Linked DNA regions of Bradyrhizobium diazoefficiens. The protein of the gene in region 1 interacts with the protein of each later gene in a pairwise test. Links are inferred from orthologs where the notes say so. Each region holds a gene or a part of one and is shown in the gene's direction. Other genes may lie near its edges.

Region 1 (17,280 bases):
CCAGCGTGTCCTTCGGCGCGGGCGCGCCGTCTTTCAGGAACAACTCCATGCCGCCATGGCCGATCTCGTGACCGGCGGTGGCGATGAAGACGAAATGCGCCGGCCATTTTTCCGCAGCCGTCGTGCGCGCCAGCGCCAGGAAGTTGGCGATGCCGGGGCCGCGCTCGCAGACGCAAGTATACCAGCCGGTCATCGGCGTGGAGACGACGATGGTCGGCCCGCGGCCGATGCCGGTCTCGGCGATGACATTCCGGCCCGACACGTTGCGATCGTAATGCCCGGCAACGTCGAACGTCACCGGCGCCCCTGATGCCAACGCGCGATCGAAGGTGCCGCGCGCCTTGGCGCCTACCACCATCACCGGCACCGGCCAGGGTGCATCCTCCTGCGTGACATTGTAGGCAAAGCGATCATCGGCGGGATTGCCGATCATCAGCAGAATGGTGGCGGGCTTCTTCGCGGCCGCCTCGGCAATCGCCGCGCGATGGGCGGGGCCGAGATAGGCCCCACGATCGAATGGCAGGTCGATCCAGAGAATCTTACCAGCGACGTCGCCGTCGCGCGCGAGCGGCGCGGAGAGATGGAAGCTGGCCTTGTCCTCCGGCGGCCACCAGAACGGCGTCGCCTCGACAGCCGCGCCGGCCGCCGCCACACTGGCTCGCTCCACGACATATTGCCGGCCGAGCACGACGGGTTGGAACTTGATCGCGAAGCCGGCCTCGGAGAGCTCGCCGGCGATCCAGTCGGCGGTCGCGCGATCACCGGGCGAGCCGAAGCGGTGCAGGCCGAAGGATGCGTAGCGCCCCACATCCGCATAAAGGCTCGCGCCTGACAACACGTCCTTGGCCGCCACCTGCCCAACCATCAGAGCCGCCATCGTTGCGATGAAGATGAGCCGCATGTGAATTGCTCCCGGTCCCTTTTTGAGAGCAGTTTCGGCTTTCTTCGGTCGCCGTCAACCGCAGTACTGGACGAAACAAGCGAAGATTTCATATGCTTTTCCTTTCACTTGGGCTGCGAATTGTGATGCCATCACATGCTGCGACAATTCTGATCGTGCTTTCGATTCTCACGACGGGAAAAGCCATGGCCTTCGACCTCGAGGCGCATCGCGGCGGGCGGGCGCTGATGCCGGAAAATACCCTGCCGGCCTTTGCCAATGCGCTCTCGATGGGCGTGGACACGCTCGAGCTCGACGTTGGCGTGACCTCCGACGGGGAGGTCGTCGTGTCGCATGAGCGCGGCCTCAATCCGGATCTCGCGCGGGACACGAACGGCGCCTATGTCGCTCCGCCAGGCACGCCTTTCGCAAAGCTGCGGTTCGCCGAGGTCAGGACCTATGACGTCGGTCAAATCCGGCCGGACAGCGCCTATGCAAAGCAGTTTCCCGACCAGCGCGCCGTGCCGGGGATCCGCATTCCCACGCTGAGGGAGCTGTTCGCGCTGGTGCGCAAATCCGGCAACGAACGCGTGCGCTTCAATATCGAGACCAAGATCGATCCGGATCATGCGGATCAATCGCTGGAGCCGCAGGCCTTCGTCGCGAAGCTGCTCGGGGTGATCGAAGACGAGAAGTTTTCCGACCGCGTCATGATCCAGTCGTTCGACTGGCGGACCCTGCTGCTGGTCCAGCAGCAGGCACCGAAAATTCCAACCGTGTACCTGACACTCCAGCGCGGCTCGGCGCCAACAAACGTCCTCGACAAGGCGACCAGCTGGACGGCGGGCTTCAGCCCGGCCGATCACGGCGGCTCGCTGCCGCGCACGATCAAGGCCGCGGGCGGCACGGTGTGGTCGCCTTATTTCGGCGACGTGACGGCGGCGCTCGTCACTGAAGCGCATACGCAGGGATTGCGCGTCGTGGTCTGGACCGTCAACAAGCCCGACGACATGGCGCGGATGATCGAGATCGGCATCGACGGCATCATCTCGGACCGGCCGGACCTGTTGCGGCAGGTCGTCGGCGAGAAGGGGCTTGCGCTGCCTGCGGGGACACCGGTCAAGCCGTAAGCCTCCACCCAGGCAGCGAAGCGCTACTGCTCGCCATACCGCAAACGCCGGTACAGCGCGCCGAGGATGTTGGAATAGTCGTCGGTCCAGACCCGCACCTTCTCGTCGGGATCGGTCTCCTCCCACTGCTTGGAGGAGGCGAGCTTGCCGACATCCGCCGCCTCGCGGGCGGAGATGACGACGTCGGTGGAAAAGATGTAGTCGGCGTCGCGGCCGGAATCCTCGTCGTAGACCCAGCTCTTCAGGTCGTTGGCATCGGCGATGCCAACCACGACAGGCTCGAGATCGAGATGCCGGTTGGAGACGTGCATCACCACGGCGCCGTGCGGAGCGAGCTTGTCCTTGTAGATCTTCATCGCCTCTTCGGTGGCGAGATGGATCGGGATCGCATCCGACGAATAGGCATCGACGATGATGAGGTCGTAGACGCCGTCGGGCTCCTTGGCGAAGGTGAGGCGTGCGTCCCCGATCACCGGCTTGAGGTCCGGCTGGCAGCTCGAGATGTAGCGGAAATTCTTCGGGTCACGCGCGGCATCGACCATGGACTGGTCGATCTCGAAGAATTTCCAGCTCTCGCCGGGCTCGCCGGCGCAGGCGAGCGTGCCCGACCCAACGCCGATCGCCGCGACCTTCAACGGCGCGCCCTTGCGCTCGCGGATCGCGGTGATGGCCTGACCGATGCCGCCGTCCTTGTGATAATAGGTGATCGGCTCGGGCCGGCCGGTGACCGGCGTGCCGTCATTGTTGAGGAAGCGCTCGGCACCATGGATCGTGGTGCCGTGCATCAGCACGTGGAAATAGCCGCCCGGCGTCACCACGATCTTGTGGACGCCGAAGAAGCTGCGCACGGTGGTGACGCGACCTTCGTCGGCCGGATAGATCCGCATCAAGGCCAGCGCCAGCGCGACAGTGGCAAAGATCTTCCAGCGATCGGCATTGAGCGCGAGCGCCAGAAGCGCCCCGAGCACGCCGACGGCGCCGGCGATCCAGACGCGGTGGTCCTCGAACCAGGTCGAGAGATCGCCCGTCATGTAAGACGGCGCAACCAGCGCGACGGCAAGCGCGGCGAGCGCCAGCCAATACCATCGCACGACGCCCGCAAGACGCTCGTTCGCCGAAGGCCGGCACAGCGCGGCAAGCGCGACCAGGATCGGATATTCGGCGATCCAGGAGAACGTGAAGGGAGCGACGAGGCCGGCAAAGAGGCCGCCGACCATGCCGCCGAATGACAGCGCAACATAGAAGCCGGTGAGATATTTGGCTGGCGGGCGGGTCCGCGCCAATTCGCCATGGCATGCCATGGCGATAATGAAGAAGCACAATTGATGGCCGCCGAGCGTGAGCAGCAAATTCTGCTCGCCGCCGAAAGCCAGCAGAAAGATGACGCCCGCGATCGCGACCGGCTGCAGCATCAGCATCCATTTGTGCGGCAGCAGCGGCCGCGACTGGAACACCACCACCCAGGTCAGGAGGTACAGCGACAGCGGCAGCACCCACAGCAGTGGCGCGGCCGCGACGTCGGTCGAGATATGCGCGGTCACGGCGATCAGGAGGCCCGACGGCACCGCGGCGAGGAAGATCCAGCGCAGCCGCGTGACCAAGGTCGGCGCCGGCGCGTCGGCGTTCTCAGCCTGCGTGTCAGTCACAGCCAGCTTCGGCGAACGCAACAGCAACACGCCGCAAGCGGCGATCAGCAGGATCAAAAGGCCATAGCCGCCGGTCCAGAGCCGGTTCTGCGTGTGCAACGTGAAGATCGGCTCCAGCAGGAACGGATAGGACAACAGCGCGAGGAAGCTGCCGATGTTGGAGGAAGCATAGAGAAAGTAGGGATCGCGACCGTCAGGATGGCCGGTGCGGACGAACCAGGCTTGCAGCAGCGGATTGTTGGCGGCGAGTGCGAAGAACGGCAGCCCGATCGATATCACGAACAGGCCGAGCAGCCAGAAAGCGTAGCCGGCGCTAGGTGGCTCGCCATAGGCGCTGGCGATGCTGAGCGGCAGCGTCGCGAAGGCCAGCACTAGCAGCACCAGATGCACTACAACGGGCACGACGCGGTTCTTGATCTGCATCAGCAGATGCGCGTAGGCGTAGCCCGCGAGCAGCAGCGACTGGAAGAACACCATCGCCACCGACCACACCGCCGGCGAGCCGCCGAGCCGCGGCAGCACCATTTTCGTGAACAGCGGCTGCACCGAGAACAGCAGCAGCGCGCTGACGAAGATCGCGGCGGTGTAGACCGTCAGCAGCAGCCGGTTGCGCGACGAGGACGGTTGCTCCGTGGCGGCGGGTTGCACGATCGAATCCATGGGAGCTCCGGCTTACTCCCGGCGGGCGGCCGGGGCGCGCGCAATGGAGCACAAGCCGCCTGAACGGGCAATAAATGGTCTCGTGATGATGCCGCGAGAAATGCCTGATATAGAACGTCGTTGCGGGTCCTTCGGGCGACCTCGGAACGACCACGGAACATTCAGAAATTGTCATGACCGAAACCGACGTCGTCATCATCGGAGCCGGCCATAACGGCCTCACCTGCGCAGCCTATCTTGCGGCGGCGGGTTTGCGCGTGCATGTGGTCGAGCGCCGCAAGGTGGTCGGCGGGGCCGCGGTCACCGAGGAATTTCATCCGGGCTTCCGCAACTCGGTCGCGGCCTACACCGTGAGTCTGCTCAACCCGCAGGTCATCCGCGATCTGGGCCTTGCCGAGCAGGGCCTACGCGTGGTCGAGCGGCGCGCGCAGAATTTTCTGCCCGCGCCCGAGGGCAACTATCTCCTCACCGGCGAGGGCCGGACGAAGGCCTCCGTCGCGCGGCTCAGCGCGCGCGATGCCGATGCGCTCGACGGGTTTTCGCGCGAGCTCGAGGACATCGCGGATGTGCTGCGGCAGTTCGTGCTGCGCGCACCGCCGAACCTGCTCGACAGTTTTGGCATTGGCGCCATCCGCGAGGCCGCGAACGCGCTGACGACGGCCAACATCCTGCGCGGCCTGACGCTGGAGAGAAGCCGCAGCCTGCTCGATCTCTTCACCCGCTCGGCCGGCGAGATGCTGGACGAGCGGTTCGAGCACGATCTGGTCAAGGCGCTGTTCGGCTTCGATGCCATCGTCGGCAATTATGCCAGCCCCTACGCGGCCGGCTCGGCCTATGTGATGCTGCATCACGCCTTTGGCGAGGTGAACGGCAAGAAGGGCGTCTGGGGCCACGCCATCGGCGGCATGGGCGCGATCACGCAGGCAATGGCGCGCGCCGCGCGCGATCGCGGCGTCACGATCGACACCGACGCTGCCGTGCGCGAGGTGATCGTCGAACGCGCCCGCGCCATCGGCGTGGTGCTGGAGAACGGCAAGACGATCCGCGCCAAATATGTCGCGGCCAACGTCAATCCAAAGCTGCTCTATACGCAGCTCATCGCGCCCGACGCACTGCCCGCCGATTTCCTCGCCCGCATCCGCCACTGGAAGAACGGCTCCGGCACCTTCCGCATGAACGTGGCGCTGGACCGCCTGCCCTCGTTCACGGCGTTGCCGGGCGAGGGCGATCACCTCTCCTCCGGCATCATCCTGGCGCCGAGCCTCGGCTACATGGACCGGGCGTATCTCGATGCGCGGGCGCAGGGCTGGAGCCGTCAGCCCATCGTCGAGATGCTGATCCCCTCCACGCTCGACGACACGCTCGCGCCCGCAGGCAAGCATGTCGCGAGCCTGTTCTGCCAGCATGTCGCGCCTGAACTGCCCGACGGCAAGTCCTGGGACGACCATCGCGACGAGGTCGCCGATCTCATGATTGCAACGGTGGACAGCTACGCGCCGGGCTTTGCAGCAAGCGTGCTCGGGCGCCAGATCCTCTCGCCGCTCGACCTCGAGCGGCAGTTCGGCCTGCTCGGCGGCGACATCTTCCACGGCGCGCTGACCTTGAACCAGCTGTTCTCGGCGCGCCCAATGCTGGGCCATGCCGATTATCGCGGCCCCCTGAAGGGCCTCTATCATTGCGGCTCCGGTGCCCACCCCGGCGGCGGCGTCACCGGCGCCCCCGGCCACAACGCGGCACAAGCGATTTTAAGGGATCACCGCAGCCTGTTCGCAAGCCGTGGATAGGTCTGTGGACGGGGCGTGGATTGCCTGTTGGCAAGCCGTGTTGAAGCCGGGGAAGCCTGACGCGACGGCTTTGTACAAGCACGGATCAGGCTGTGGAAAAGGACTGGATAAGTTGGGCATAAGTCGGTGGATGGCCCCCGGATCATAAGTTAACAGCCTGTAGACAGGGGCAGCGATGACGGGTCTCGCTTGCCTCCCCAAAATGACTTCGCCCGCCGGAGGGCTATTCCCCCAGCGGGCGGTCGTCGAAAAAGCCGTCTATGAAGAAAGGCGCCCCCGCCGGGAATGGGAGGCAGAAATTACTTCAAGGAGCTGCTAATCGAACCGAACTTGTCGTTCATCGTGCTGCCCAGACTGTTCACCACGGTGATGATCGCCAGCGCGATCCCGGCCGCGATCAGACCGTATTCGATCGCGGTTGCGCCGGACTCATCGGACCAAAACTTCAAAACCACGCGCTTCAAGACTAGCCTCCATTTCTATTCCAGGGTGTGTTGGTTGGTTCCAACATCCGGGAATCTACGGTGGACAGCCTACGGTCAAGTTAACCGGGGAACTGCAAGTTGTACGGAAAATTGAGAACAAAAGTTCCAAAAATTGAACCTGACGGAACCCTGGAATGCAGCCATCCCCTACCCATCGCGCCAGCTTTTCGCTTCCCAACGAGGCTGCTGCCAGACGTGTTGTCGACATCCTCACGGAGGTCGTTTTCGATGGCGATGCTGCGGTCGCCGCCTTCGAGCGGCCGGACGGACAATGGGACGTCACGCTGCATTTTGCCGAGGCGCCGGATCAGAAATTGCTGCGCGAACTCGTTGCAACTTCAGCAGGAAATCACATCGCCGCGACGCTTTCCTTCGACACGATAGAGGCCAAGGATTGGGTCAAGGCAAGCCTGGAGGATCTCGTCCCGGTGCCGGCCGGGCGCTTCGTCGTCCATGGCAGCCACGACCGCGACCGCGTGGCGCCAAACAAGCTCAAAATCGAGATCGAAGCGGCGCTGGCCTTCGGCACCGGCCATCACGGAACCACGCGTGGCTGTTTACTGCTGCTTGACCATGTCCTGAAACATGCGCGCCCCAAGCGCGTGCTGGATCTCGGCACCGGTACCGGCGTGCTGGGGATCGCGGCGGCGAAGGCGCTGCATCGCGCAGTGCTGGCCTCCGACATCGACCCGCCTTCAGTGCGGGTCGCGGCCGAGAACGCTACCCTGAACGAGGTGGGTCAACATGTGCGGGTGATCCACGCCATCGGCTTCGCCGCGCCGGACTTTGCCAAAAGCGGCCCGTTCGACCTGGTGCTGGCCAACATCCTTGCCAATCCGTTACGGCAATTGGCGGGGCCGATGACCCGACATCTTGCGCCCGGCGCCCGAATCATCCTCTCCGGCCTGTTGACGCACCAGGCCCCCGCCGTGATCGCCGCCTATCGCGCGCGCGGCCTCGTGCCACTGCGGCATCTGCGGATCGAGGGGTGGAGCAGCCTGTTGCTGCGGAAGATGGGGTGAAAGCTCTACTTCGCCGGTTTCTCGTCACCACGCACGGATGCGCGCGATGCCCGCCTCGCGCGACGCTCTGCGAAACGGCTGATCATCTGGCTGATGAGACCGCGCGGCTTCTTCGGGGGCGTGGCTGCGGGTGCGCGGCGCACCGGCGGCGAGATCTTCTCAAACGTGAACGCTGGCATCGTGTGTCCCCTCGCCGTTGAGATGAACCACTTGCTCGAATTTCCCTGTTTTGTGGACGAAGCGCAACAGCCGCATCCTTTACTCCACTCAATTCGAATGGAACTATTTCAAGCACAGTCCATGCCAGATGCGACCCCAAATGCGTCTAGATTGCGGACTGATCGCCATGATCCTAAACTGAGCCATGTTCGAAGCGCACTTCCAGACATTCGAGGAGCCCGAGGCCGGCGTCGCATTGACGGCGCGCCTCGCAGCACTTCGTGAAGAACTCGCCCGCCGCAGGCTGACCGGCTTCGTCATTCCGCGCGCCGACCAGCAGCAGAATGAATATGTGGCGCCCTCCGAAGAGCGGCTCGCCTGGCTGACCGGCTTTACCGGCTCGGCGGGACTCGCGGTGGTGCTGACCCAGGAGGCCGCCGTCTTCGTCGATGGCCGCTACACGATCCAGGCGGCCAAGCAGGTCGACGGCAAGGCGTGGGCGGTGGAATCGCTGATCGATCCGCCACCGGAGAGCTGGGTCTCGGCGCACCTCAAATCCGGTGATCGCCTAGGATTTGATCCATGGCTGCACACTTTTGCGGCAGCCGAGCGCCTCTCCGCGGCCTGCGCCAAGGCCGGTGCCGAACTGGTGGCGGTCGACAGCAATCCGGTCGACGCCATCTGGCAGGACCGGCCGCAGCCGCCGATCGCCCCCATCGCGATCCACGGCCTGCAATATGCCGGCGTCGCCGAGGCCGACAAGGTGACGCAGATCAAGAGCGAAATCGACAAGCTCGGCGCCGACGCGCTGGTGCTGTCGGACAGTCATGCCGTCGCCTGGACCTTCAACATCCGCGGGGCCGACGTCGCACACACACCGCTGCCGCTGTCTTACGCGCTGGTGCCCAGGGACGGCCGACCGACCGTGTTCATCGACAACCGCAAGCTCTCCAACCTGACGCGCGACCATCTCGAGCAATCGGCCGACGTGCGCGAGCCGGATGCACTGGCGCCGACGCTGATGGCGCTCGCCAAGAGCGGTGCGGCGATCGCGCTCGACAACGCCACGGCGGCCGACGCCCTAAGCCGGTTGATCGCAGGCGGCGGCGGCAAGCCGGTGCGCGGCAGCGATCCGATTGCGCTGCTGAAGGCGGTGAAGAACGCGACCGAGATCAAGGGCACGCAGACGGCACACCGCCGTGACGCAATCGCACTCGCGCGCTTCCTCGCCTTCATCGACCGCGAGGCGGAAAGCGGCAAGCTCACCGAGATCGACGCCGTGGAGGCGCTGGAGACGTTCCGCCGCGACACCGGCGCGCTGAAGGACGTGTCGTTTCCGACCATCTCCGGCACCGGGCCGAACGGGGCCATCGTGCATTACCGTGTCACCCGCAAGAGCAACCGGCGGATCGCGCGCGGCGATTTGCTGCTGATCGATTCCGGCGCGCAATATGAAGACGGCACCACCGACATCACCCGCACCATGGCGGTGGGCGAGCCGACGCCCGAGATGCGCGACCGCTTCACCCGCGTGCTGCGCGGTCATATCGCAATCGCGCGCGCGGTGTTTCCCGACGGTACCACCGGCGCGCAGCTCGACACCCTGGCACGGCAATATCTCTGGGCCGCCGGCGTCGATTTCGAGCACGGCACCGGCCACGGCGTCGGCAGTTATCTCTCGGTCCACGAAGGGCCGGCGCGGATCTCGAAGCTCGGCACCACGCCGCTGAAGCGCGGCATGATCCTCTCCAATGAGCCCGGCTATTACAAGACCGACGCCTTCGGGATCCGCATCGAGAACCTCGAGCTGGTGGTCGCCGCCGACATCAAGGGCGCCGAGAAATCGATGAACGCGTTCGAGACGCTGACCTTGGCGCCGATCGACCGCCGGCTCATCGATACGGCGATGCTGAACCGCGACGAGCTCGCCTGGCTCAACGCTTACCACGCGCGCGTTCGCGCCGAGGTGGGGCCGGCTCTGGACGAAGCGACGAAGGCCTGGCTCGATCAGGCCACGGCGGAGCTGACGTAGCGCCGCGCATGCCGCTACGCGATTTGTGCAAGGCTGCTCGCAATCTCGGCTGTCATTCCCCGCGAAAGCGGGGAATCCAGTACGCTGCGGCTTCTCGGTCAATCACAACCCTCTGGAATACTGGATCACCCGCTTTCGCGGGTGCTGACACCAATTATGCGGCGCGAGTATTGCGCATAGCCGCATGACGAAACGGCCATATTCGCAGCAATCGCGAAGCGGCTAGTGTCCAGCATGCACGGCATGATCAGCAAGCCGCCGGGAATGGCGACAAAGAACCTCGCGACCTCGCGCGTGGTGCTGCTGCTGCTGGTCGTCATGACCGGGATCGCGCCGATCTCGCTCTACATCCTGGTTCCGGCGCTGCCGGTACTGGCCACGACATTCGGGCGCGACATCTCGATCGCGCAGATGACGGTGTCGCTCTACATGGTCGGCATCGCACTGTCGCAGCTGATCATGGGGCCGCTGTCGGACAGATTCGGCCGACGCCCGGTGCTACTCGGAGGCCTCGCCCTGATGGTCGCGGCGAGCGTCGCCTGCATTTTCGCCGAAACCCTGCCGCAATTGATTGCCGCGCGCTTCTTCCAGGCGCTCGGTGGCGCCTCCGGCATGGTGGTAAGCCGCGCCATCATCCGCGACATCTACGCGCGCGACCGGGTCGCCTCCATGATCAGCCTTGTGGTCGCCGCCCTGATGATCGGACAAATGGTTTCGCCGCTCACCGGCGGCCTGATCGAGACCGCGTTCGGCTGGCGGGCGATCTTCTACGCCGTCACGGTCGGCGCGCTCGCGGTCGCCATCGGCATCGCGATCGCGTTGCCCGAGACGCGTCGCGACCGTGTGGCCGGCAGCGGTTTTCGCGGCGACGTCGGCACCCTGATCAAGAGCCGCGCCTTCATCGGCTACGTGATGTGCCAGGTGCTGGCGTCGCAGATCATCTTCACCTTCGCCGGCGGCGGCCCCTACATCGTGGTGACCCAGATGGGCCGGACCAGCGCCGAATACGGCGCGTGGTTCGCCACGACGGGATTCGCGTATCTGGTCGGCAATCTGCTCTGCGTGCGCTTCGCGCCGCGACACTCGCTGGAGAAACTGATCTGGTTCGGGCTCGGCCTGCAACTCTGCGGCAGCCTGTTGAACCTGCTGTGGAGTTTCAGCGGCTGGAACGAGGCTCCCGCCTGGCTGTTCGGCACGCAGATGATCGTGATGGTCGGCAACGCCTTCGTGATGGCGAATTCCGCAGCCGGCGCCATCAGCATCCGTCCCGAAGCCGCCGGCACTGCGTCAGGTGCGATGGGCTTTCTGCAACAGGGGATCGGCGCCCTGATGTCGCAATTCGGCGCCTATCTCGGCGGCCACTCCGCAACGACGCTGCCGCTGACCTCGGCCGTCCTCGCCGTCTCGCTGCTCTGCGCCTGTACGATGATCTTCGTCGTCCCTCGCCGCGAATTGGTGGTGAGCGAGACGCTGATCGGGCAGGCCGAGGAGGACGAGGCGGGGATGATCTGAGGGACGGCACGCCCTCTCCTCGTCATTGCGAGCGCAGCGAAGCAATCCAGAATCTTTCCGCGGCGGCAATCTGGATTGCTTCGTCGCAAGAGCTCCTCGCAATGACGGGGAGAGAGCTCACTCTCCGATCAGCGTCAGCCACTCATCCTCAGTCAGCACCTTGACGCCGTGCTTGTTGGCTTCTGTGAGCTTCGAACCCGCACCTGGACCGGCGACGACGATATCGGTCTTCTTGGACACCGAGCCGGACACTTTTGCGCCGAGCCTTTCTGCCGTGGCCTTGGCCTCGTCCCTCGTCATCTTCTCCAGCGAGCCCGTAAACACGACCGTCTTGCCGGCGACGGCCGAGTTGCTCTTCGGCTTCTCGGCGTCGACGATCTCGACCTCCTTGGTCAGCCGCTCGACAATGCCGCGGTTGTGGTCCTCGCCGAAATAATCGGCGATGCTCTTGATCACGGTGTCGCCGATCTGGTCGAGCGCGTCCATCTCAGCCATCGCCTCCTCGTCGCCCTTGGCGACCTTGAGGCAGGCATCGTGGAAGGCGTCCCAGGAACCATAGCCGCGCGCCAGTGCCAGGGCCGTGGTCTCGCCGACATGGCGCATGCCGAGCGCATAGATAAAACGCTCCAGCGCGATTCTGCGCCGGCTCTCGATCGCGCCGAACAGATTGCGCACCGAGGTTTCGCCGTAGCCCTCGATTTCCTCGAGCTTGAGCTTTGCGTTGCGCTTCTCCAGCGTGAAGATGTCGGCAGGCTCTTTCACCCACCCCTTGTCGAAGAAATACTGGAGCTGCTTCTCGCCGAGACCATCGATGTCGAAGGCGCGCCGCGACACGAACAGCTTGAGGTGTTCGATCTTCTGGTAGGGGCAGGCGAACTCGCCGGTGCAGCGGGCACGCGCTTCCTCTTCGCCGGCGGCCGTCTCCCCGCGCACGACGTCGGTGTGCAGCGGACACGGGCACGTCTTGGGGAAGTGAAACGCCTTGGCGCTCGTCGGCCGCTTGTCGAGGACGATATCCACGACCTGCGGGATCACGTCGCCGGCGCGCTGGATCACCACCGTGTCGCCGATCCGGATGTCGCGCCCCTCGCGCAGCACCTCACCCTTGTTGCCGATGCCTTTGATGTAATCCTCGTTGTGCAGCGTGACGTTCTGCACGATCACTCCGCCGACACCGACCGGCTCGAGCTTGCCGACCGGCGTGAACGAGCCGGTGCGGCCGACCTGGATCTCGATGTCGCGGAGCACCGTCATGGCGCGCTCGGCCGGAAACTTGTGCGCGATGGCCCAGCGCGGCGTGCGGGAGACGAAGCCGAGCCGCTCCTGCCAGTCGATGCGATCGATCTTGTAGACGACGCCATCGATGTCGTAGTCGAGTTCGGCGCGCGCTTCCTCGATGCTCTGATGGAACGCGATCAGCTCCTCGACGGAGTGACACAGTTTCGTCAGCGGATTGGTCTTGAAGCCGCAGCGCTCGAACCAGTGGATCATGCCGCTCTGCGTCTCTTCCGGCATCGCGCTCATTTCGCCCCAGGCATAGGCGAAGAAGCCGAGCGGACGCGAGGCGGTGACGGTCGGATCCTTCTGCCGCAAGGAGCCCGCGGCGGAGTTGCGCGGATTGGCGAAGACGGTATCGCCGGCCGCCTTCTGTCGCTCGTTGAGCGCGAGGAAGGCCTTCTTAGTCATGTAGACCTCGCCGCGCACCTCGCAGATGTCGGGGACGTTGCGGCCCTTCAGCCTCTCGGGCACGTCTTCGAGCGTACGGATATTGGCGGTGACGTCCTCGCCCACCGCACCGTCGCCGCGCGTCGCAGCAGTGACGAGCTCGCCGCCCTCATAGCGCAGCGACATCGAGAGGCCGTCGATCTTCGGCTCGGCGGAGAAATTGACCTTGTCGTCATCGAGCTTCAAGAAGCGCACGATGCGGCCGACGAAGTCGCGCACGTCCTCTTCGGCAAAGGCGTTGTCCAGCGACAGCATGGGAACGGAATGCCGGACCTTCTTGAAGCGCCCGGATGGCGCCGCGCCGATCTTCTGTGACGGCGAGTCCGCGCTGACGAATTCCAGAAAGCGTTTTTCGATCGCGTTGAGACGATGACGCAATGCATCATATTCGGCGTCGGTGACGGTGGGTGCGTCGTCCTGATAGTAGCGCTTGTCGTGCTCTTCGAGTTCGAGCGTGAGCCGCATGTGCTCGACCTTGGCCTGCGCCTTGGTGAGGTCGGCGACGTCGCGAAGCGGTTTGGATTTTGCTGCTCTTGCCATGGTGCTTGGATACGACGGAGCGGGCGCAGGGGTAAAGGCACGTTGAGATCTTGTTGCCCCGGATGCAGCGCAACGCGCTGCGTCCGGGAGGCGCAGCCTAAGCCGTCGCCGCCTTAAGCAGCCGGTCCGCGGCCGCCCTTGCCTCGGCCGTGATCTCGGCGCCGGCGAGCATGCGGGCGATTTCTTCGCGGCGGTGGTCGGCGGCAAGTGCGTTGACGCGGGTGGCGACGCGCTTGCCCTTGTCCAGCGCATCCTTGGAGATCAGGAGATGCTGGTCGGCGCGGGCGGCGACCTGCGGGGCATGAGTCACGGCCATCACCTGCACCTTGCCGGCCAACCGCGCCAGTCGCGCGCCGATGGCATCGGCGACGGCGCCGCCTACGCCTGTGTCGATCTCGTCGAACACGAGCGTCGGCGCCGAGCCGCGGTCGGACAGCACGACTTTCAGCGCCAGAAGGAAGCGGGAGAGCTCGCCGCCGGAGGCGACCTTCATCATCGGACCGGCCCTGGTGCCCGGATTGGTCTGCACCCAGAACTCGACCCGGTCGAAGCCTTGCGGGCCCGGCGCGGCCTCGTCGGTCGCCACCTGGGTCATGAACTTTGCACGCTCGAGCTTGAGCGGTGCGAGTTCGGCATTGACCGCCCTGTTGAGCTTCTCGGCCGATTTCTGCCGCGCCGCCGAGAGCTTTTTCGCAGCAGTCGCATAGCGGGCATCGGCCTCGATCGCGGCCTGCTCCAGCTTCTTCAGCCGCGAGGCGCCGGCATCGATCAGCACCACGTCGGCGGCGTATTTGGCGGCGAGCGCGGCGAGGCCATCAACCGGCGTCGAATATTTACGCGAAGCGGCGCGCAGCGCGAACAGCCGTTCCTCGATGCGCTCGAGCTCGGCCGGGTCGAAATCGGTTGCGGCGAGCGCGGCCTGGAGATGCTGGTCGGCCTCCTCCAGTGCGTTGATGGCGATATCGATCGCCTTCACCGCGGGCTCGACCAGCGTTGGCGAATTGACGCCGCGACGTTCCAGCCGGCGCACGGCGGCCGACAGCGCCGCAACCGGCGAATGGTGGCCTCCGACGACTTCCTGCGCCTCGCGCAAATCGGAGGCGATCTTCTCGCCCTGCATCATGGTGGTGCGGCGGGAGGCGAGCGAGGTTTCTTCACCGTCCTTTGGCGCAAGCTGCTTCAACTCGTCGGAGGCATGGCGCAAATAATCCGCCTCGCGCGCGGCACGCTCCTTGCCGGCGCGATGATCGTCCAACTCGGTATTCGCGGTGCGGCGTGCGTCCCAGAGCGCTTCGACGGCTGTGACGTCCTTCTCGAGCCCGGCGAAGGCATCGAGCAGCCGGCGATGGGTGGCGGCATCGACCAGCGCGCGCTCGTCATGCTGGCCGTGGATCTCGACCAGCGCCGCGCCGACCGCCTTCAGCGTCTGCACGCTGATCGACTGGTCGTTGATGAAGGCGCGGGTGCGGCCGTCGGCGAGTTGCACACGACGAAGAATCATCTCCCCGGTATCGTCCAGGCCATTCTCGGCGAGGATTTTCGCCGCGGGGTGATTTTTGGGGATATCGAAGACGGCCGTGACCTGGCCCTGCTCCGCACCATGGCGCACGAGGCCGGCGTCGCCGCGGCCGCCGAGCGCCAACGCAAAGGCATCGAGCAGGATGGATTTGCCCGCACCGGTCTCGCCGGTCAAAACCGCAAGTCCGGTGGCGAATTCGATATCGAGCCGTTCGATCAGGACGATGTCGCGGATCGACAGACGCGCCAGCATGGAACCAGATTTCCTAGCCGAGACCTAGAGGCCTATCTTCTTGAAGGCCCTGCTCATCCAGGACCCCTGATTCTCGCTCGGTTCGAGACCGCCGGATTTTACAAGATTATAGGCGTCCTTGTACCAGCGGCTGTCAGGAAAATTGTGCCCGAGCACGGCCGCCGCCGTCTGGGCCTCGCCGACGATGCCGATCGCCGTATAGGCCTCGGTGAGCCGATACAGCGCCTCCTCGACGTGGCGCGTGGTCTGGTACTGTGTGACCACGGCCTTGTAGCGGTTGATCGCGGCCGTATAGTCTTTCTTCTGCATGTAGTAGCGGCCGACGTTCATTTCCTTGCCGGCGAGTTGGTCGCGCGCGCCCTCGATCTTGGCCTTGGCGGAGGTCGCATATTCGGACGTCGGATATTTGCGCACCACCTCTTCCAGCGAGGCGATCGCCTTCTCGGTCCGGGCCTGGTCGCGGCTGACATCCGGGATCTGGTCGTAGTGCGAGGCGGCGATCAGATATTGCGCGTAGGCGGCGTCCGGGCTGCCGGGATGCAGGGTGACGTAGCGGGTCGCAGCGCCGATGCAACCGTCATAGTCACCGCCCTGGTAGGACGCGTAGGCCGACATCAGCAGCGATTTGCGCGCCCAATCGGAATAGGGATGCTGGCGGTCGACCTCTTCGAACTTCTTGTTCGCCGCCTTCATGTCCTTCTTTTCGTTCATGAGGAACAGGCCCTCATTGTAGATCTTGTCGGCGGGCTCCTCGACGAAGGTGTCGTCCTTGGCGGTGAACTTGTCCCAGAGCGCGCCGGTGCCGCAGCCGGCCAGCGGCAGCGCGAGCAGCAACAGGGTTGCCGCCTGGAGCAGCCGGCGGCTCCCGACCGGAGCCTTTGGCGAAACCAAGAGATATCCGCGCGTCATACGCTGTGCCGACATGAATTTAAGACCTGACGCCCTGTGATGCGGTGCCCGCCAGCCCATGATCCCCGTCACGGGCGCGAAATGTAATCGTGGTGCCTGCCATGCGACCACGTCGGTGTAACCGAAAAACGATCGTTAACCTACCGGATAGGCAGGCATTCCGCCCGGATTAAGGCGAACTTGCCGCAATCCCAGGGGATCATGGTTACCAAGAGTTTCCCGGAGAAAGCCGAGCAATTGCCCGCCGCAGCGGGGCTTTTCAGGACACGTCCGGCCCGTAGGCCGCGGCGATCCGGCCGCCAACGATGCCGCTGCCGACTTCGACCACGGGACGCGTGGTGCGGCGGGCCGCCTCGCCCTCGACCACCCGCCAGGCGGTACGGTCGGCGAGCAGCGCGGTCAGGACGGCGTGGTTCAGCTTGTGGCCGCCACGCACCGAGCGATAGGCGCCCAGCAGCGGCAGTCCGGCCAGCGCGAGATCGCCGATCACGTCCAGCACCTTGTGGCGAGCGCATTCGTCCGCGTAGCGCAGGCCCTCTGGATTGAGGAGCCGCTCTTCATCGAACACGATGGTGTTGTCGAAGGACGCACCGCGACCGTAGCCCGCGGCCCAGAGCCGCGCCTGATCGCACATCAGACCGAAGGTCCGGGCACGCGCGATATCACGGCGGAAGCGTTCCGGCACCAACTCGAACGCATAATTCTGCCGGCCGATCACGGGATTAGCGAAGTCGATCTCGATCTGGGCGCGGAAGCCATCGGCATAAGGCCGGATTTCGCCGAAGGAATCACCGATCGCGACCGAGATCGGCTTTAGAACCTGGATAAAGCGGCGCTGCGCCGACTGAGTTACGATACCGGCCTGATCAATCGCAGCAACAAAGGCCGCCGCACTGCCGTCCATGATCGGCACTTCCGCGCCATCGACCTCGATCGTGGCGTTGTCGACGCCCATGCCGCGCAAGGCTGCCAAGACGTGCTCGGCAGTCGAGACAAGCGGTCCCTCACTGTCGCCCAGCACGGTC
Region 2 (8,175 bases), on another replicon or contig:
CCACTGCTCGACGGTCTGCTCGCCGAGCGGGACCAGTCCGCCGGAGACGCCGGCATTGGCCCAGATCACGTCGAGCCGGCCGTGCGTCTTCACCGCCTTGTCGATGACGGCCATGACGTCCTTCTCGGAGCCGGCATCGGCGATCATGGCCTCCGCGACGCCGCCGGCCTTCTTCACCTCCTCGACAGTCTCCTTCACCGCCTCGGTGCGATCGACCGCGATCAGTTTCGCGCCTTCCCTGGTGAACAGGAGCGCTGCCGCGCGACCGATGCCGCTGCCGGCGCCGGTGATGATGACGGATTTGCCTTGCAGACGGCCCATGCGTTTCTCCCTTTGGTTGGTCCGCAACGCTTGCCGCGCAACGGAATTTCAAACAGAATTTCAAACGGTAAAGTGTCTTGAGACACGTTCACACCTGACGTACAGCGACATCACACGGGATGGAAGGGTTTCGATGGCAGCCGCAGACAAGTCGAATGTGGTCACGACACGGTGGTGGTGGGTCCGTCACGCGCCGGTGCGCAATGACGGCGGCAACATCTACGGTCAGTCCGATCTCGCCTGCGACACCAGCGACGCCTACGTCTTCAATGCTGTTGCCAAGGTGCTGCCACGCAACGCGGTCTGGTATTCGAGCAATCTGATGCGCACGCACCAGACCGCGGAAGCGATCTGGGAGGCGGGCTATCCGCGGCCCGCGTCGATGACGTGGGAGGCGGATCTCGCCGAACAAAATCTCGGCCGCTGGCAGGGCATGAACCGCGCCGCCTTCATTGCGAGCCGCCCCGTGGGCGCGAGCTGGTTTGCCGATATCAACGAGCCGGCGCCTGGCGGCGAAAGTTTCATGGATCTCTACAACCGCACACGCCGTACCGTCGAGCGCATCAACAATGAAGCGGCCGGGCAGGACGTGATCGCTGTTGCCCATGGTGGCACCATCAAGGCGGCGATTGGCCTCGCACTCGACGGCCAGGTGGAGCGGGCGCTATCGTTCGACATCGACAATGTCTCGATCACGCGGCTCGATTATTTCGCAAGCCCCGAGCGCTCGATCTGGCGACTGCCGATGGTGAACCAGCAGCCGTGGATCGCCGATGACGCGCATGCGGAGATGCATCAGCCGGCCGGACCGGAAGTCAAGAAGCTCGCCTGAGCAATTGTACGATCGCACGGACCCGGCGTAAGCCTCACACCGATCAAAATCATACTCTGGGAGAGAAACATGACCTTGTTCGACATGAAGGGAAAAGTCGCCGTCATCACCGGCTCGACGCGCGGCATCGGGCTTGCGATCGCCGAGCGCATGGCCGAGCACGGCGCCAAGGTGGTGATCTCCTCGCGCAAGGCCGATGTCTGCGATGAGGTGGCGACGTCAATCAACGACAAGTTCGGCAACGGCACAGCGGTGGCGATCGCCGCCAACATCTCGTCGAAGGAGAATCTGCAAAACCTGATCGACGAGAGCAACCGCGCCTTCGGCAAGATCGACGTGCTGGTCTGCAACGCGGCATCGAACCCGTATTACGGTCCGCTCGCCGGCATTTCCGACGATCAGTTCCGCAAAATTCTCGACAACAACATCGTCGCCAACAACTGGCTGATCTCGATGGTGGTGCCGCAGATGATCGAGCGCAAGGACGGCTCAATCATCATCGTGTCCTCGATCGGCGGCCTGAAGGGGTCGACCATCCTGGGTGCCTACGCAATCTCGAAAGCCGCCGACATGCAACTCGCGCGCAACCTCGCGTGCGAATACGGCAAGCACAACATTCGCGTGAATTGCATCGCGCCCGGACTGATCAAGACCGACTTTGCCAAGGCGCTGTGGGACAATCCGGAGAATTTGAAAGCCTCGACCGCGCGCTCGCCGCTGCTCCGCATCGGCATCCCCGACGAGATCGCGGGTGCCGCCGTGTTCCTGGGATCGAGGGCCGGCGACTTCATGACCGGTCAGACCATGGTGATCGACGGCGGCGCGACGATTAGCTGATCTGGCGTGTCCCGGACGCGGTGCATTGCGTCGCGTCCGGGCGCGCAAGCTCAATCGACCGCCGCGTAAACCAGATCCCGCACCAGTGTCCGCGTAAAATCGCGCTGTCCCGGGCCCTGGCTCATGAACACGACGAACATATCCTCCTTCGGATCGATCCAGAAGAACGTCCCCGCAATGCCGCTCCAGAAATACTGGCCGACGCTGCCGGGGAAGGGCGCGATGCCGGTGTCGCGGCGCACGGCGAAGCCGAGGCCAAAGCCGTGGCCGGGCGACAGCAGCGTGCCATTGGTCACGACGTGCGGCCCGAGATGATCGGAGGCCATCAGCTCCAGCGTCTTGCGGCCGATGATCCTGTTGCCGTCGAGCGTGCCGCCGTTGCGCAGCATCAGCGCGAAGCGGGCATAGTCCATCGTGGTTGAGACCAGACCGCCACCACCGGACTCCATGATCGGCTGCTCGAGCATGTTGAAGAGCGCAACCTTGTCGCCGGTCCAGGGATCGGCCGCGAACGGCTCGGTGAGGCGGGCGGCATTGGCCTCAGAGGTCGCGAAGCCGGTTTCGGTCATCTGCAAGGGCGCGAGGATGCGTTCGGTGAGGAAGGCGCCGAGCGATTTGCCGCTGATGATTTCGATGATGCGGCCGAGGATGTCGGTGGAGCGGCTGTAGTTGAACTCGTCGCCGGGGTGGCAGACCAGCGGGAAGCTCGCCACCAGCGCGGCGTGCTCGGCATTGGTGATCTTGCGGCTGCGGACGCGGGACTCCTGGTAGATCTTGTGCACGGGGCCGTCGCCCTGGTGCTCGTAAGTGAGACCCGAGGTGTGACGGAGCAGGTCCTGCACCGTCATCGGCCGCTTCGGTGGAACCAGTTCCAGTCTGCCCCCGCTGACTACGCCGACCTTCTGGTCGGCGAATTCCGGAATGAATTTGGCAACGGGATCGCCGAGGAGGAGGTGGCCGTCCTCGACCAACGTCATGATGCCGACCGAGACGATCGGCTTGGTCATCGAGAAGATCCGGAAGATCGAATCAAGCGCCATCGGCGCGGGGCCAGCCGGGCTCTGCTTGCCGAGCGCCTCGAACCAGCCGACCTGACCGCGGCGGGCCACCAGCACGGTCACACCGGGCACGGTTCCCTTGTCGATCTCGCGCCTGAACGCATCCGACATTGCCTGCAAGCGGGGCCGCGATAGCCCCAACGTCTCCGGCTCGGCCTCAGGCAAAGGCGGGGTTTTCGGCGCGATCGCGGCGTGAGAGGCGGCTGTGGCGGTCATGTTCACTCCCGGGGGCACATTATTATCGGGAACGAACTCTGGCCCAGAAGCAGCCGTACAAACAAGCGAAGCCAGCGCGCTTCACCCTTGCATTCCGGCCTTGCAATCCAGCCGTCCCCTGTGCTTGAAAGCGCCCCTGATCCGCGGCGACGCAGGGTCCGTAGGAGTGTAGCTCAATTGGTAGAGCACCGGTCTCCAAAACCGGGGGTCGCAGGTTCGAGCCCTGCCACTCCTGCCAGCTAATCCCAGACAATCAGGATTGAACGGTAGGACGGCGGCGGGCCGAAAGCTCGAATCGTGGTTCATGGGGATCGGCTAAGCCCTTGATCCCGATCGGGTCCACGGCAAGCGGCTGCGCACGTCCCGGCCCGCCACACCTTGACCTTTGGCCCCATCCGCAGTATCTACCCCCCACTCGCAGCCGGCCCGTTAGACGCGGATCTCCGGCGCGGCTTTGAAATCCCCGAACAATCGAGCCCGGTTTTCCGGCTCATCCTTCGAGACAGAGGGCTGGGCCAACGGCGGCTGTTCGGATCCCTGAAATTCATTCGCGTCTGTCAACGGACGTTGGACCTCAAACGATGGCAGTCAGCCCGTTCAAGTTCTTGCAGGAAGTGCGCTCGGAGACCAACAAGGTCACCTGGCCGACCCGTCGTGAGACCACGATCACCACCATAATGGTGTTCATCATGGTCGCCGTGGCCTCGATCTTCTTCTTCGCCGCCGACCAGATCATCCGTTACCTCATCACCTTCCTTTTGGGCATTCACTGATGGCAACAGCAGCCGCTGCAACCCAATCGACCGACAAGCGCTGGTACATCGTCCACGCCTATTCGAACTTCGAGAAGAAGGTCGCCGAATCCATCCGCGAGCAGGCCAAGCAGCGCGGGCTCGAAGAGCTGTTCGAGCTGGTGCTGGTTCCGACCGAGAAGGTCACTGAAGTGCGCCGCGGCCGCAAGATCGATGCCGAGCGCAAGTTCTTTCCGGGCTACGTGCTGGTGAAGATGAAGCTGACCGACGAGGCGTTCCATCTGATTAAGAACACGCCGAAAGTCACGGGCTTCCTCGGTGCGGAAAACAAGCCGATGCCGATTTCGGAAGCCGAGGCCATGCGGATTCTACACCAGGTGCAGGAGGGTGTGGAACGGCCGAAGGCGTCGGTGTCGTTCGAGATCGGCGAGAACGTGCGCGTGGCCGACGGTCCGTTCGCCTCGTTCTCGGGTGTGGTCGAGGAAATCGACGAGGCGCGCTCGCGCGTGAAGGTCGCGGTGTCGATCTTTGGTCGCGCCACGCCGGTCGAGTTGGAATTCGGTCAGGTCGAGAAGGTCTGATCGGGTAACGCGGGAAGCCGAAAGGCTTCGCGCAACAAGAGGCCGTGGGAGGGAGAGGGCGGTTGCCAGCCGCATCCGACCCAGACCACGAACCTGAAACCGCTGGCCCAGGCCGGCACAACAGGAGTGATACATGGCAAAGAAAGTGACCGGATACCTGAAGCTTCAGGTCCCGGCCGGTGCGGCGAATCCTTCGCCCCCGATCGGTCCCGCGCTTGGTCAGCGCGGTCTCAACATCATGGAGTTCTGCAAGGCGTTCAACGCCCAGACCCAGAAGGAAGAGAAGAACACCCCGATCCCCGTCGTGATCACGATCTACGCCGATCGTTCGTTCACGTTCGAGATGAAGACCCCTCCGATGTCCTTCTTCCTCAAGCAGGCTGCCAAAATCCAGTCCGGCTCGAAGGCGCCGGGCCGTGACAAGGCCGGTGCGGTGACACGCGCGCAGGTGCGCGAGATCGCCGAGAAGAAGATGAAGGATCTGAATTGCGACACCATCGAATCGGCCATGAAGATGGTCGAGGGCTCTGCCCGTTCGATGGGTCTGGAAGTGGCGGGGTAAGGGCTCATGGCAATCGGAAAGCGTTTGAACAAAGCCCGCGAAGGTGTTGACCGCGAAAAGCTTTACCCGCTCGCGGACGCCATCAAGATGGTCAAGGAACGCGCGAAAGCGAAGTTCGACGAGACCATCGAGGTCGCGATCAATCTCGGCGTCGATCCGCGTCACGCCGACCAGATGGTCCGCGGCGTCGTAACCCTGCCGAACGGCACCGGCCGTACGCTCCGCGTCGGCGTGTTTGCCCGCGGCGCCAAGGCCGATGAGGCCAAGGCCGCCGGTGCCGACGTCGTCGGTGCCGAAGACCTGGTCGAGAAGGTGCAGAACGGCTCGATCGATTTCGACCGTTGTATCGCCACCCCCGACATGATGCCGCTGGTCGGCCGCCTCGGTAAGGTGCTCGGCCCGCGCGGCCTGATGCCGAACCCGAAGATCGGCACCGTGACCATGGACGTCACCGGTGCGGTGAAGGGGGCCAAGGGCGGCTCGGTCGAGTTCCGCGTCGAGAAGGCCGGCATTCTGCAGGCCGGCGTCGGCAAGGCCTCGTTCTCCGAGGAGAAGCTGGTCGAGAACATCAAGGCGCTCGCGGATGCGGTCTCGAAGGCCAAGCCCGCCGGCTCCAAGGGCACCTACATCCAGCGCGTTGCGGTGTCCTCGACGATGGGCCCGGGCGTGAAGGTCGAGCCGGGCACCATTCTCGGCTAAGGTCTGCCTCGGTGAGAGGTTTGGAAATTGCATGAGGCGAGGGGCGGAATTGGGCAACCGATTCCGCCCCTCGTCGTTTGTGGGCGACACTCGCCGGAAATAAGAACAATGGCTGACAAGGTCCTGATCTACTCGCGCTTTCCCAAGACGATGATGGCGCGCTTCGCCGAACGGTTCGAGCTGCTCGACACCGGTGGCAAGCCGGCGCGGGAGGTGTTTCCGGCGGACGAGCTCGGCGGCATCCGCGCGATCCTCACCGCGGGCGGCACGCCGCTGGGCGCCGAAGCGATGGACCTGTTTCCAAAACTCGGCGCGATCGTCTGCTACGGCACGGGCTACGACGGTGTCGACCTGAAGGTCGCCGCCACACGCAACATCGCGGTCGGCCACAGCCCGGGCGCCAATGCGGCCTCGGTCGCCGACATCGCGATGACCCTGATGCTGGCGACGACGCGGCGGATCCTGATCGCCGACCAATATGTCCGCAGCGGCGACTGGGCGGCGTCAAAACAGTCGCCAATGATGCGCCCTCGGGCCGGCATGTCCGGTCGCCGCATTGGCATCTACGGCATGGGCGAGATCGGCCGCAAGATCGCTGCACGCTGCGCCGCGTTCGAGGCCGACGTGGGCTATTACAGCCGTACTCGGCGCGACGTGCCGCCCTATCAGTATTTCCAGTCGCTGGAAGCGCTCGCCGACTGGTGCAGCGTGCTGATGATCGCGGTCCGGGCAGGGGCCGAGACCCAGCACGCCGTCAACGCCGATATCCTGAAGCGCCTTGGTGAAGACGGTTATGTCGTCAACATCTCCCGCGGCTCGGTGATCGACGAGAAGGCCCTGGTCGCGGCCCTGACCGACAAGATCATCGCCGGCGCCGGCCTCGACGTCTTCGAGAAGGAGCCGCACGCCCCCGACGGGCTGACGGCGCTCCCCAATGTCGTGTTCGCCCCCCATCTCGGCGGCCACACCCTCGAATCGCACGCCGCCATGCAGAACTGCGTGCTGGCCAACCTGAGCGCGTTTTTCGAGGGCAAGCCGCTGCCTTACGGGGTCAAGTCGGCCTGAATCGGCCATTGCCAGGCCGGGTCAAGCCCGGCCGGCAACGGTTTGGAACTGGTGTGAATTTTGCTCTTGGCAAGCAGGCAGAGAGCGGTTAAAGAAGCGCTTCCGGACGTGCCGGCCTTGGCTGGCGCGTCTGTGCGCGCATTCCGAAAACCCGACGCGACAGGAGATCATTCCTTTTCAGGACGTCCGTAAGGATTTGCCCGAAAAGGAAGGAAAATCCATCGGTTGGTGGGATGCGGGCAGAGGTCAGGCGGTTCGCCGGCTGGCCTTGTCCTGTCCAAGACTGCAGGCGCCCGCGGGAAGTTTCGATTTCTCAACGGCTTAATCGCATGGCCTGCATAGACGGGTGAAGACCGGATTTCACGTCGCATTCCACTCCTTAGGGTGGTTGCGAAACGGGTCTGGTTCGGACCTCGACACGCCGTGGGCTCTGATGGGCTCCCGGAGGGCAGGCTTTGAATTGTCGTCTTGCCCGGCGTGTCCGATGGGGTTTGACCCTGAGGTTCAGGTTTGGGCGGGACGATGGGTGCAACCCGGCGGTCCCGCTTTTTGCGATGACCGCCAACCGGAAAGAGCTTGCTGTGGAACGAGCGGCAAAAAAAGAGGCGGTCGAACAGCTCAATGGGGTCTTCAAGACCACGAGCGTCGCGGTCGTTGCTCAATATTCCGGCCTGACCGTTGCCCAGATGCAGAAGCTGCGCATGCAGATGAAGCAGGCTGGTGCCTCGGTGAAGGTCTCGAAGAACCGTCTCGCCAAAATTGCTCTTGAAGGCACTGACGTCGTTGCCATCGGCCCCATGCTGAAGGGACCGACCGTGATCGCCACTTCGAACGATCCGGTAGCGGCGCCAAAGGTCGCCGTCGAATTCGCCAAGGCGAACGAAAAGTTCGTCATCATTGGCGGATCGATGGGTACGACCGTCCTGAATGTCGACGGTGTGAAGGCGCTTGCCTCGCTGCCGTCGCTTGACGAACTGCGCGCCAAGATCGTCGGCCTCCTCGTGGCCCCGGCGACCAAGCTGGCTCAGCTCGCCAACGCGCCCGCGGGCAAGCTCGCGCGCGTCATCCAGGCTTATGCCTCAAAGAGCGAAGCGGCCTGACGCCCTTCGCAAAACTCAAACCCGAACCAGACTTACATTCAAGGAAACTGAACAATGGCTGACTTGCAGAAGATCGTTGACGACCTTTCGAGCCTCACCGTGCTCGAAGCTGCTGAGCTCGCGAAGCTCCTCGAAGAAAAGTGGGGCGTCTC

Evidence for each region.
Region 2: the proteins of JJE66_RS01140 (region 1) and rplK interact in binary tests that used the Escherichia coli proteins (3 or more experiments, as listed by UniProt). The link is inferred for Bradyrhizobium diazoefficiens from one-to-one orthologs.

The regions. Positions count from the first base shown.
Region 1 is NZ_JAENXS010000001.1:237,267-254,546, forward strand. What follows is about bases 5,739-8,663. They hold JJE66_RS01140 (50S ribosomal protein L11 methyltransferase), read left to right. Parts: upstream 5,739-6,719; coding sequence 6,720-7,607; downstream 7,608-8,663. Other genes in these bases: JJE66_RS01130 (NAD(P)/FAD-dependent oxidoreductase), read left to right, coding at 5,739-6,100; JJE66_RS01135 (Flp family type IVb pilin), read right to left, coding at 6,400-6,564; JJE66_RS01145 (aminopeptidase P family protein), read left to right, coding at 7,972-8,663. Outside these bases: JJE66_RS01115 (hypothetical protein), read right to left, coding at 1-901; JJE66_RS01120 (glycerophosphodiester phosphodiesterase), read left to right, coding at 1,027-2,010; JJE66_RS01125 (spermidine synthase), read right to left, coding at 2,034-4,316; more of JJE66_RS01130, read left to right, coding at 4,490-5,738; more of JJE66_RS01145, read left to right, coding at 8,664-9,798; JJE66_RS01150 (multidrug effflux MFS transporter), read left to right, coding at 10,033-11,310; NAD-dependent DNA ligase LigA, read right to left, coding at 11,428-13,575; DNA repair protein RecN, read right to left, coding at 13,673-15,346; JJE66_RS01165 (outer membrane protein assembly factor BamD), read right to left, coding at 15,371-16,270; lpxC (UDP-3-O-acyl-N-acetylglucosamine deacetylase), read right to left, coding at 16,515-17,280. UniProt on the Escherichia coli protein: Methylates ribosomal protein L11.
Region 2 is NZ_JAENXS010000008.1:654-8,828, forward strand. The notes cover bases 3,710-6,444. They hold rplK (50S ribosomal protein L11), read left to right. Parts: upstream 3,710-4,730; coding sequence 4,731-5,159; downstream 5,160-6,444. Other genes in these bases: secE (preprotein translocase subunit SecE), read left to right, coding at 3,846-4,037; nusG (transcription termination/antitermination protein NusG), read left to right, coding at 4,037-4,597; rplA (50S ribosomal protein L1), read left to right, coding at 5,166-5,858; JJE66_RS37400 (2-hydroxyacid dehydrogenase), read left to right, coding at 5,967-6,444. Also shown: JJE66_RS37355 (SDR family NAD(P)-dependent oxidoreductase), read right to left, coding at 1-321; JJE66_RS37360 (histidine phosphatase family protein), read left to right, coding at 455-1,153; JJE66_RS37365 (SDR family NAD(P)-dependent oxidoreductase), read left to right, coding at 1,223-1,990; JJE66_RS37370 (serine hydrolase), read right to left, coding at 2,041-3,264; more of JJE66_RS37400, read left to right, coding at 6,445-6,923; rplJ (50S ribosomal protein L10), read left to right, coding at 7,505-8,023; rplL (50S ribosomal protein L7/L12), read left to right, coding at 8,078-8,175. UniProt on the Escherichia coli protein: Forms part of the ribosomal stalk which helps the ribosome interact with GTP-bound translation factors.